2 regions of the Streptomyces sp. DH10 genome follow, and region 1 is predicted to be linked to the other one. Evidence: riboswitches for the same ligand, from Rfam matches in the RefSeq annotation. Region 1 holds a riboswitch; the other holds the start of a gene.

Region 1 (5,957 bases):
GCGCCACGACCTCGTACGGCTCGTGACTGCCCCGGATGTCCACGCCCACGCCGGGCGTGCCGGGCGCGGCGTGCGCGGCGTCGACGTACGCCATCGCGATCGGCTTGCCGAGCGTGGGGGAGGGGGCGCCGGAGGTGACCTCGCCGACCGCCTCGCCGCCGGCCACGACCGCGTACCCGGCGCGCGGGACGCGGCGGCCCTCGGCGACGAGCCCGACCAGCACGCGCGGCGGGTTCTGCTCGGCGCGGGCGGCGGCCTCGACCAGGGCCTCGCGCCCCACGAAGTCGCCCTCCTTCTCGAACTTCACCACGCGGCCGAGACCGGCGTCGAAAGGCGTCAGGGAGGTGCTCAGCTCGTGCCCGTACAGCGGCATGCCCGCCTCCAGGCGCAGCGTGTCGCGGCAGGACAGCCCGCAGGGGACCAGTCCGGCGCCCTCGCCCGCCTTGGTCAGGGCCTGCCACAGCTCGACCGCGTGCTCCGGCTTCACGAACAGCTCGAAGCCGTCCTCGCCGGTGTAGCCGGTGCGGGCGATCAGGGCCGGGACGCCCGCGACCGTGCCCGGCAGACCGGCGTAGTACTTCAGGCCGTCGAGGTCGGCGTCGGTGAGGGACTTCAGGATCCCCGGCGACTCCGGACCCTGCACGGCGATCAGCGCGTAGGCGTCCCGGTCGTCGCGCACCTCGGCGTCGAAGCCCGCGGAACGTTCCGCCAGGGCGTCCAGCACGACCTGGGCGTTGGAGGCGTTGGCGACGACCATGAACTCGGTCTCGCCCAGCCGGTAGACGATCAGGTCGTCGAGGATGCCGCCGTCGGCCCGGCAGATCATGGTGTAGCGGGCGCGGCCGGGCTTGACGCCGCCGATGTTGCCCACCAGGGCGTAGTCGAGGAGGGCGGCGGCCTGCGGACCGGTGACGGTGATCTCCCCCATGTGGGAGAGGTCGAACAGCCCGGCCTTCGTGCGCACGGCGTTGTGCTCGTCGCGCTCGGAGCCGTAGCGCAGGGGCATGTCCCAGCCGGCGAAGTCGGTCATCGTCGCGCCGAGCGAACGATGCAGGGCATCGAGCGCGGTGTGGCGGAGTTCTCCTGTACTGCTCATCGGTCGGTCGTCTCCCAAGGGCAATGGGGGTACCTCCCGCGCGAGCTCGTTCGAGCGTGGGGGAGGGCGAGGTCGTTCCTCCCCATCTGTCATCGGAACCTGAGAGGTTCGCCATGAAGGACATGGCTTGCACCTTGGGTGGGACCGCCGAGGACGGCGGCCCGCTTTTCAGATGTGCCTCGCCCGCGCGGTAACGGGGCCTGAGAGATTCAAGGGAGGGACTTGCTCCTTCGGCGCCCCAGCGTCAGCGGTGCTGGGAACTCTCCCGCGCGGATTCAAACGGCCGGTATGCAGTTGGCGCGCACATCATTGCACGCATCGTCGCGGGGTGGCAGGGGCACACCCTGTAGCAGGCCTGTTGCAGGAAGAGGACTAAAAAGAGAGACATCGGGCATTACCTTCTCTTTACACTCAGCGGGGATGGGACTCCGTACCTGGCCCCAGGGGAGGACGATCACGGTGAACAGGACCACCGCGTACGCCACGACATCGGGCGTCGCGCTGCCCGACCAGCCGGCCGGTCCGGCACGGGCGGCCTGCGGCCCGCTGCCGGTGCCGGTCGTCCGCGATCTGCGCGAGCGCGCCGGCCACAGCCCGCACGCGCTGCTCTTCGGCCCCCGCGACCTCGTCGTGGTCACGGGCCTGCCCGGCAGCGGCAAGTCCACACTGATGCGGCGCACCGTGCCCGGCCGGCGCATCGACTCCCAGGACACCCGAGACCGCTGGGACGGCAGCATGCCGCGCTTCCTGCCGTACGCGGTCTACCGCCCGCTCGTCCGCCTGGCCCACTACGCCGGGCTGCGCCGCGCCCTGCGCACCGGCGAGGGCGTCGTCGTGCACGACTGCGGCACCCAGGCCTGGGTCCGCCGCTGGCTGGCCCGCGAGGCCCGCCGCCGGGGCGGCACCCTGCATCTGCTCATGCTCGCCGTCACCCCGGAGGAGGCCCTGGCCGGCCAGCGCGACCGCGGCCGCGGTGTCTCGCGGTACGCGTTCCTGCGCCACCGCGCGGCGACCACCCGCCTGCTGCACGCCGTGGAGCGGGGCGAACTGCCCGCGGGCTGCGGCTCGGCGATCCTCGTGGACCGGGACGCGGCGGACACCCTGCGCCGGATCGGGTTCACCGGCTGACCGCGGGCGGCCCGCGAGACGCTAGCCTTTGAGCCACAGCAGTGGTTCCAGGCAGGCGGTAGGCAGATGGACTTCCCGGCGGACTTCTCCGCGGACTTCCCGGCGCACACGCAGACCCACCCGCACGGCGGATGGCCAGGCAACGAACTGGAGGAGGTGCTCTCGGCCTCCCTCGGCGCCGGGCCGTCGGCCGGCGGGCGGATCGTCGAGGTGCTCGGCCGGAGTTTCGTCTGGGTCCCCCTGCCGAGCGGCGGCGGCCCGCAGAGCGGCCCCCTGGACCTGCCCGGCATCGAGATCGAGGGCCAGGCATACGTACCGGTGTTCAGCTCCGAGGAGCAGTTCCGCCAGGTCGTCGGCTCCCACATGTCGTACACCATCGCGCCCGCCGTGGAGTTCGCCCGCGGCCTGCCCCCGCACGCCGGGATAGTCGTCAACCCGGGCGGCGTGGTCGGCATACCGCTCCCGCCGCCCGCCGTGGCCGAGCTCTGCCGGGCCGGCCGGACGCCCCTGGACGGCCCCGCGAGCGGCGGCCGCGTCCGCCTCTTCGAGCCCGACTGGCAGGACGACCCGGTGGACTTCCTCGCCGCCGCCTCCGCCGAGTTCGAGGCGATCGGCGTCGTCGTCACCGCCCGCCGCTGCCTCGCCGCGATCGAGACCGCCGACCCGGTGATGTTCGTGGGCGTCGAACTCTCCCAGTGGGAAGGCGACCTGCGGGCCCTCCCCCTGGACGCCCTGTCCCGGGCCGTGACCAGGTCCCCGGCCCCGTGGCCGGTCAACCTGATCCTCCTGGACGTGGCGGAGGACCCGGTGGGTCACTGGATGCGGGAGCGGGTGCGCCCCTTCTTCCAAGGGGTTCACTAGCAGATCTTTCACAGGGCTCACCGGCGAACGCTCACAGGAGTGAGGCCCGCGGCCGGACCCGCACCAGCCGGACGAGGCAAGTCCCGAGTCGGCGGGCGGGCTTAAGCTAGGTCACGGTCGAGGCGTTGTACGAAGGGGCGGTAAAGGTGAGCGCGAGCGGCACGGCCGCGGCCGGACAGGTCGAGCACATGCTGCGCCAGGTCACGCCCGGGCGTTACGACGCCTACGAGGCACTCCTGCGCGCGCTCGCGACCCCGCACTCCGGACAGATCTGGATGCTCCTCTGGCACGGCCAGGCGGGCTCCCCCGACGCCCAGTACGGGAACATGGAGGTCGACGGCTACGGCTACGCCCCGTGTGTGACCTCCGCCCAGGAGCTCTCGGCCAGCGGCTGGAACCGTTCTTACGAGGTGGTCGACGGAGTCGACGTCGCCCGCGCCCTCTACCCCGACCACTACGGCCTGTGGCTCAACCCGCACGCCCCCGGCGGCGGCGTCGGCATCCCCTGGCTCGACCTGCGCCGGATCGCCACGGGCCTGGACCGCCAGCCCGCCGGCCCGCTGCGGCTGTCCGAACCGGCCATCGAGATCCCGCAGTTCTACGCCCTGCTCGCGCAGAACGCCCACCGCACCCCGGCCGTCCGCTCACTGCGCCGGGCCTGGGTGCAGCCCGCGCTGGGCGCGCCGTATCTGGCCATCGGACTGGACGTGTACGACACCTCCCCGCCGGCCGTGGATTCCGTGCGCGCGATGATGCAGCAGTCCCTCGGTGCCGTACCGGACGGGCTGCCCGTCTCCACCGTCGCCATGTCCGACGAACACGACCCGGTCGCCATGTGGCTGCGCGCGAGCGCCCGCCCCTTCTACGACCGCGAGGCCCACGCCACGGCCCCCGTCCAGGCCCCGGCCTCCGGCTACGGCTTCCCCCCGGCGCAGGGCAGGTACTGACCGGCCCGCACCGGCCGTTGCCGCACCGGCCGTCGCCGCGCCGGTGCCAGGTGCTTTGCGTGCAATGCGCAGGTTTCAACGCCATATCGTCCGGACCACGTGCCCGCGTGTCCGGATAACGGAATCCCCCAGTCGGCATCACGGTTGCGCATACTTTCTCCACCAGGCCTGGCGTGTGATCGTGAGCGCGTTGAAGACTCGCCTCTCAGGCGCGAGGCCGTCGATCCTGTGAGCGATACCAAAGCGAAGGATCGGCCTGACGGTGGCCGTACCATCTGCGGACGCCACGCCATAGCCAAAGTGGATCAAGCCCCCGACAACGGTGGGCAAGGGGCCGGTGACCACCGGCGAGAAGGGGCAGGGCACTTGTGACGGCACCGATCGAGACCACCGGATCGCAGGCCGAGGCCCAGCCGGAGGCCGTGCTGGCGGGTGTGAAGTCCCAGAACATCGAGGGCCGGTCTCTCGGGCAGATCGCCTGGACCCGCTTCAAGCGCGACAAGGTGGCGGTGGCGGGCGGCGTCGTGGTCGTGCTGCTCATCCTGACGGCCGCCCTGTCCCGCCCGCTGCAGTCGCTGCTGGGCCTCGACCCCAACGCCTTCCACCAGGACCTCATCGACCCCAACACCACGCTCCCCAAGGGCGACTTCGGCGGCATGAGCTGGGACCACCCGCTCGGTGTGGAGCCGAAGTTCGGGCGCGACATCCTCGCCCGCATCCTTGAGGGCTCCTGGGTCTCCCTCGTCGTCGCCTTCGGAGCGACGGTGCTGTCCAATGTGATCGGCACCGTGCTCGGCCTGATCGCGGGCTACTACGGCGGGCGCGTCGACGCGGTCATCAGCCGGATGATGGACACCTTCCTGGCCTTCCCGCTGCTGCTCTTCGCCATCGCCATCTCGGCGACGCTCCAGGGCGGCGCCTTCGGGCTCGAGGGCCTCCCGCTGCACATCCTCGTGCTGATCTTCGTCATCGGCTTCTTCAACTGGCCCTACATGGGCCGCATCGTCCGCGGTCAGACGCTGGCGCTGCGCGAGCGGGAGTTCGTCGACGCCTCCCGGGGGATGGGCGCTTCCGGGCCGTACATCCTGTTCAAGGAGCTGCTGCCGAACCTGGTCGCGCCGATCATCGTCTACTCGACGCTGCTCATCCCGACCAACATCCTCTTCGAGGCCTCCCTCAGCTTCCTCGGCGTGGGCATCCAGCCGCCGCAGGCGTCGTGGGGCGGCATGCTCAACCAGGCCGTGGACTTCTTCGAGGTCGATCCGCAGTACATGCTCGTCCCCGGTCTCGCCATCTTCATCACCGTACTGGCCTTCAACCTCCTCGGTGACGGCCTCCGGGACGCTCTCGACCCCCGCAGCCGCTGACGTCTGCGGTCGCGGCCGGTGCCGCGTCCAGCCCAAGTGTTCAACTTCAGAAGGGGAATCCGACCATCATGCGAAGGTCAGCAATTGCCGTCGCCGCGGCCATCAGCAGTGCCAGCCTCGTGCTGGCGGGCTGCAGCAAGGCCGACGACAACGGCGACGACGGCGGCAGCAAGGCCACCGCCGACGCCGCCACGAAGTCGGTCGTGAACACCTCGACGGAGAAGGGCGGCACGGTCACCTACGCGATGTCCGACGTCCCGGACTCGTTCGACCCGGGCAACACGTACTACGCGTACATGTACAACTTCAGCCGTCTCTACGCGCGTCCGCTGCTCACCTTCAAGCCGGCTCCCGGCGAGAAGGGCAACGAGATCGTGCCGGACCTCGCGGAGTCCAAGGGCAAGTCGTCCGACGGCGGCAAGACCTGGACGTACAAGCTCCGTCAGGGCGTGAAGTACGAGGACGGCACCGAGGTCACCTCGGCGGACGTCAAGTACGCGGTGGAGCGCTCGAACTTCGCCCGTGACGTGCTCTCCCTCGGCCCGAACTACTTCGCCC
Region 2 (5,957 bases), on a different contig from region 1:
TCAGCGTGACGGTGACACGGTGCCCGAGACTCCCGAGGCGCCCACGGCGGCCAGGATCGGGCGCGAGGAGCTGCTCGCCGCCGCAGGTGTCGGCGAGGAGGAGCTCAAAGAGTGGGAGTCGTACGGGCTCGTCACCCCACTGGGGGACGGGGTGTACGACGCGGAGGCGGCCACGGTGGCCTCCCTCATCGCCGAGCTGGGGCGGTTCGGGATCGAGCCGCGGCACCTGCGGGTGATGAAGGCCGCCGCCGATCGCGAGGCCGGGCTCGTGGACCAGGTGGTGGCCCCGCTGAAGCGGCACCGGAATCCGCAGACCAGGGCCCACGCGGAGGACCGCACCAGGGAGCTGGCGGGGCTCACGGTGAAGCTGCACGCCGCTCTGGTGCAGACGGCGCTCGGGATCCGGCTGCCCTGAGACGGCTGGTCGCGGAGGGCCGGATCAGGGGCCCGTTCCCGGCCCGACTACCCAAACATCCCGAGCACGGCCTAGGGTTACTGTGTGAACGAGCTCGATGTCGTAGGTGTCCGGGTGGAAATGCCCTCCAACCAACCGATCGTGCTGCTGCGTGAAGTGGGAGGCGACCGTTACCTCCCCATCTGGATCGGACCGGGGGAGGCGACCGCGATCGCCTTCGCCCAGCAGGGCATGGCTCCTGCGCGGCCGCTGACCCACGACCTGTTCAAGGACGTGCTGGAAGCCGTCGGTCAGGAGCTCACGGAAGTGCGCATCACGGACCTGCGTGAGGGCGTCTTCTACGCGGAGCTGGTCTTCGCCAGCGGCGTCGAGGTGAGCGCCCGTCCGTCCGACGCCATAGCGCTGGCCCTGCGCACCGGTACGCCGATCTACGGCAGTGACACGGTGCTCGACGATGCCGGTATCGCGATCCCGGACGAGCAGGAGGACGAGGTGGAGAAGTTCCGCGAGTTCCTCGACCAGATCTCCCCGGAGGACTTCGGCAGCAGCAGCCAGTGAGCCCCGAAATCCGGTAGGAGCCGGATGGCGGGGAGTATCGGTGGTCAGTGAGACGCCTGGGCGGCCTGGCGGACGATGTGGTCCGCGGCAGGGCCGCCCGCCGCATGTGTGGCGGGCGAATTGCCCGCATGTGCCTCGGGCGAGTGAGAGCGTCACGCGGCCCGTATCGGAGGCATTCGGCTAGCCTTTCCCCGCGGTGGGGCACGGGAAACCACTCTTAGGGTGATTATCACTCGGCGTGGCGAGTGTGGCGATCGTTGACGCACCCCTGGTGACTGCCTACCGTCGAGAAGGCAGGTCAAGGACGGAGGTCGGCGTGAGAAGCAGCGGCGACGGTACGGCTGGGGGCGGCCCCGAGCGCAGTCTCAGGGCGAGCGGTCCGTACCCTCCCCCGGGCTCACGGCTCCGCCCGAGCGGGGGGTGTCCCCAGCCCGGCGGCGTGGCTGGTCACGCTCCGCAGCGACCGACGGCCGTGCCGAGCAGCGGAGGGACGACGTCCATGGCGTCCGAGCAGATCGGCTATCGCGGGCCCACGGCCTGCGCGGCCGCCGGCATCACCTACCGGCAGCTGGACTACTGGGCCCGCACGGGCCTCGTCGAGCCGAGCGTGCGTCCCGCCTACGGGTCGGGGACGCAGCGGCTGTACAGCTTCCGGGACGTCGTCGTCCTGAAGATCGTCAAGCGGTTCCTCGACACGGGGGTCTCGCTCCAGAACATCCGCACGGCCGTCCAGCATCTCCGAGAACGCGGTTTCCGCGACCTGGAGCGGATGACGCTGATGAGCGACGGGGCGACGGTCTACGAGTGCACGTCACCGGACGAGGTCCACGCCCTGCTCCAAGGGGGACAGGGTGTCTTCGGGATCGCCGTGGGCGTGGTGTGGCGGGATGTCGAGAGCGCGCTGTCCCAGCTGCACGGGGAGCGGATCGACACCGGTGAGACGCTGGTCGGTTCCAACCCGGCGGACGAGCTGGCACGGCGGCGGAACCGGGCCGTTTGAGCCGTCCGGCAGTGTTGGTGCCCCGGAGGTCGTTGCGGGTGGGACGTTTCCGTGCCGGACTGAAAGCGGTTTCCCCGGAGGGGTCGGGGCGGTGGTCCGGGCGTTGTCAGTGGCGTAGGGCAGCATCGGAGATGTGAGAACCGCGCCCACGATCCTGCATCTCGACATGGATGCCTTCTTCGCCTCGGTAGAGCAGGCGTCCAAGCCGAGTCTGCGCGGGAAGGCCGTCGTCGTGGGCGGGCTGGGGCCGCGGGGCGTCGTGGCCACGGCGTCGTACGAGGCCAGGGTCTTCGGTGTGCATTCGGCGATGCCGATGGGGCAGGCCCGGCGGCTCGCGCCCAACGCCGCGTATCTCGTGCCGCGCTTCGCCTTCTACAAGGCGATCAGCGAGCGGGTGATGGAGCTGTTGCGGGCACTGTCGCCGCTGGTGGAGCCGCTGAGCCTCGACGAGGCGTTCGTGGACCTGGAGGCCGGGGAGGCGGCCTGGGACGAGCAGTCGGCGCGGCTGGTCGGGGCGCGGCTGCGCGCGGACATACGGGCCGTCACCGGCCTCACGGGGTCGGTCGGGCTCGCCGCCTCCAAGATGCTCGCGAAGATCGCCTCGGAGCAGGCCAAGCCCGACGGGCTGGTGGTGATCGAGCCGGGGACCGAGCGGGCGATGCTCGGGCCCATGTCGGTGCGGACACTGCCGGGGGTCGGGCCGGCGACGGGCGACCATCTGCGCCGGGCCGGGATCACCACGATCGAGGAGATCGTCGAGGCGGGCGAGGACGAGCTGGTCCGGCTGCTGGGAAAGTCGCACGGGCACGGCCTCTACGCCATGGCGCTCGCGCGCGACGACCGGCCCGTCGTGGCGGAGCGGGAGGCGAAGTCGGTGTCGGTCGAGGACACCTACGACGTGGACATCCACGACCGGGTGCGGGTCGGTCTCGAGGTGCAGCGGCTCGCCGACCGGTGCGTGCGGCGGCTGCGCGGGGCGGGCCTGTCCGGGCGGACGATCGTGCTGAAGGTACGGCGGTACGACTTCTCGACGCTCACCCGGTCCGAGACGCTGCGCGGGCCGACGGACGATCCCGCGGTGATCCGCGAGGCGGCGGCCCGGTTGCTCGACTCGGTTGACACGACCGGCGGTGTGCGGCTGCTCGGAGTGGGTGTCAGCGGCCTCGCCGACTACACCCAGGAGGATCTCTTCGCGCAGGCGGCGGGGGAGCGGACGGAGGCGCAGGGGCCGGTCGAGGAGCCTGCCGTGGCGCCGGCCGAGGAGCAGCCGGCGCTCGCCGAGCGGCGGTGGCCCGCCGGGCACGACGTACGGCACGCCGCGTTCGGGCACGGATGGGTGCAGGGCAGCGGTCTGGGGCGGGTCACGGTGCGGTTCGAGACGCCCGGCTCGGAGCCCGGGCGGGTGCGGACCTTCAGGGTCGACGATCCGGATCTGGAGCCGGCGGATCCGTTGCCGCTTGTTTTATCGAGACCGGAGGGCAGCCGCGGGCCGGAGGGCGGGTCCGAAGCTGTGGGGCTGCGGTCTGCTGCCCCTTAGACGGCCAGGCGGTCAGGCGGCCGGGCTGGAGGGCTCGGCGGGGCTTCAGGCCGTCTCGTCCGTGCCTGCCAGTTTGCCGAAGTCGTGGTCCGCGAGCGGGGAAGGTGCGGCGACGTCCAGGCCGTAGTGGTGGTAGAGCTGGAGTTCCTGTTCCGGGGAGAGGTGGCGGCCCACGCCGAAGTCGGGGGCGTCCTTGATCAGGGCGCGGTCGAAGGGCACGTGGAGGGCGCCGTCGATCAGTTCACTCGGCTCGAGCGGGACGAAGGCGTCCCGGCTGAACAGGCCGGTCCGTATGGCCGCCCACTCCGGTTCGCCGGTGGCGTCGTCGAGGTAGACCTCGTCGATCGTGCCGATCCTGGTTCCGTTGCGGTCGAACGCCTTGCGGCCGATCAGGTTGCGCGGATCGATATCGGTTCGCACGGGCCCTCCACGTGGTGGCAACTCATCCGTGAACACTACAAAACGGCACAATCGGGGAGGCGGCCACTCGAAGGTTCGTGCGTTGACCGCGCTGGTACGCTGGCAGCGGCTGCTGACCCCGTGCGGGAGAGTCCTCCAGACACCATCGGAGGCGCCGAAGGAGCAAATCCTCCCCGGAATCTCTCAGGCTCACGTACCGCACGGACGAGGTCACTCTGGAAAGCAGGGCGGGTGTCGACGGCTTCCGCTCTCACCGACGGTGAAAGCCGGAGGCCTTCGGGCGATCCGGTGAAGCTCTCAGGTCGAGATGACAGAGGGGGAGGCCGTTCGGGTACCCGTGCCGTGGTGCCCCTCGAAGGTCGTGTCGACCAGGAGGCCTCCGTAATGACCGCCCACCGCATTCCGCTCTCCGAGCTCGAAGAGGCAGTTCCCTTCGAGCAGCGCCACATCGGCCCCGACCACGAGGCCCGCGCCAAGATGCTCGCGCAGGTCGGCTACGGCTCGCTGGACGAGCTCACGGCCGCCGCGGTCCCGGCCGTGATCAGGAGCGCCGAGGCGCTGGACCTGCCGGGCGCCCGCAGCGAGGCCGAGGTGATCGCCGAGCTGCGCTCCCTCGCCGACCGCAACCAGGTCCTCGACTCCATGATCGGGATCGGGTACTACGGCACGTTCACGCCGCCGGTCATCATGCGCAACGTCATGGAGAACCCGGCCTGGTACACGGCCTACACGCCGTACCAGCCGGAGATCTCGCAGGGACGGCTCGAGGCGCTGCTCAACTTCCAGACCATGGTCGCCGACCTCACCGGACTGCCGACCTCCGGTGCCTCGCTGCTCGACGAGGGCACCGCGGCCGCCGAGGCCATGGCGCTGTCGCGGCGGCTCGGCAAGAACAAGAAGGGCCTCTTCCTGGTCGACGCGGACGCGCTGCCGCAGACCATCGCCGTGATCCAGACCCGGGCCGAACCGGCCGGCGTCGAGGTCGTCGTCGCCGACCTCGGCGAGGGCATCCCCGCCGACATCGCCGAGCGCGAGATCAACGGCGTGCTGATCCAGTACCCGGGCGCCTCCGGAGCCGTGCGGGACATCAAGCCGGTCATCGACCAGGCGCACGAGCTCGGGGCACTCGTCACCGTCGCCGCCGATCTGCTCGCGCTGACGCTCCTGAAGTCGCCCGGTGAGCTCGGCGCGGACATCGCCGTCGGGACGACGCAGCGCTTCGGTGTGCCGATGGGCTTCGGCGGTCCGCACGCCGGCTACATGGCCGTCAAGGAGAAGATGGCGCGCAGCCTGCCCGGGCGGCTCGTCGGCGTGTCCGTGGACGCGGACGGGAACAGGGCGTACCGGCTGGCGCTCCAGACGCGTGAGCAGCACATCCGCCGCGAGAAGGCCACCAGCAACATCTGCACCGCCCAGGTGCTGCTCGCCGTCATGGCGGGCATGTACGCCGTCTACCACGGCCCGGAGGGCCTGAAGGGCATCGCGCGGCGCACCCACCGGTACGCCACGGTCCTCGCCGCCGGGCTCGCGAACGGCGGGGTCGAGGTCGTACACGGCTCCTACTTCGACACGCTGACCGTGCGCGTCGAGGGCCGGGCCGCCGACGTCGTGGCCGCCGCGCGGGAGAACGGGGTCAACCTCCGTCTCGTCGACGCCGACCACGTCTCGATCGCCTGCGACGAGACCACCACGCGGGCCCAGCTGCGTGCCGTATGGGCCGCCTTCGGTGTCGAGGGGGTCATCGAGGCGCTGGACGCGGCCACCGAGGACGGGCTTCCGGACGCGCTGCTGCGGACCGACGAGTACCTGACGCACCCCGTCTTCCACCAGCACCGCTCCGAGACGGCCATGCTGCGCTACCTGCGCCGGCTGGCCGACCGCGACTACGCGCTCGACCGGGGCATGATCCCGCTGGGCTCCTGCACCATGAAGCTCAACGCGACCACGGAGATGGAGCCGGTCACCTGGCCCGAGTTCGGTCAGCTGCACCCCTTCGCGCCCGCCGGGCAGGCCGGGGGCTACCTCAC

What was found. A riboswitch is a leader RNA that binds a small molecule or an ion and turns the genes downstream of it on or off. The one in region 1 is predicted to bind glycine.
Region 2: it holds a riboswitch for glycine, as region 1 does, so the genes downstream of both, gcvP (aminomethyl-transferring glycine dehydrogenase) here and gcvT (glycine cleavage system aminomethyltransferase GcvT) in region 1, are expected to answer to the same signal.

What each region holds. Positions count from the first base shown of each region.
Region 1 covers NZ_JARVKU010000013.1:161,825-167,781, forward strand. The annotation lists gene gcvT (glycine cleavage system aminomethyltransferase GcvT) at 1-1,096, opposite strand, end outside; glycine riboswitch at 1,173-1,274, opposite strand; glycine riboswitch at 1,275-1,374, opposite strand; gene QC385_RS26085 (AAA family ATPase) at 1,556-2,224, shown strand; gene QC385_RS26090 (enhanced serine sensitivity protein SseB) at 2,291-3,085, shown strand; gene QC385_RS26095 (enhanced serine sensitivity protein SseB C-terminal domain-containing protein) at 3,232-4,032, shown strand; gene QC385_RS26100 (ABC transporter permease) at 4,401-5,399, shown strand; gene QC385_RS26105 (ABC transporter substrate-binding protein) at 5,468-5,957, shown strand, end outside.
Region 2 covers NZ_JARVKU010000001.1:765,423-771,379, reverse strand. The annotation lists gene ftsR (transcriptional regulator FtsR) at 1-415, shown strand, start outside; gene QC385_RS03430 (bifunctional nuclease family protein) at 500-973, shown strand; gene QC385_RS03425 (MerR family transcriptional regulator) at 1,290-1,973, shown strand; gene QC385_RS03420 (DNA polymerase IV) at 2,107-3,510, shown strand; gene QC385_RS03415 (PRC-barrel domain-containing protein) at 3,556-3,930, opposite strand; glycine riboswitch at 4,044-4,139, shown strand; gene gcvP (aminomethyl-transferring glycine dehydrogenase) at 4,315-5,957, shown strand, end outside.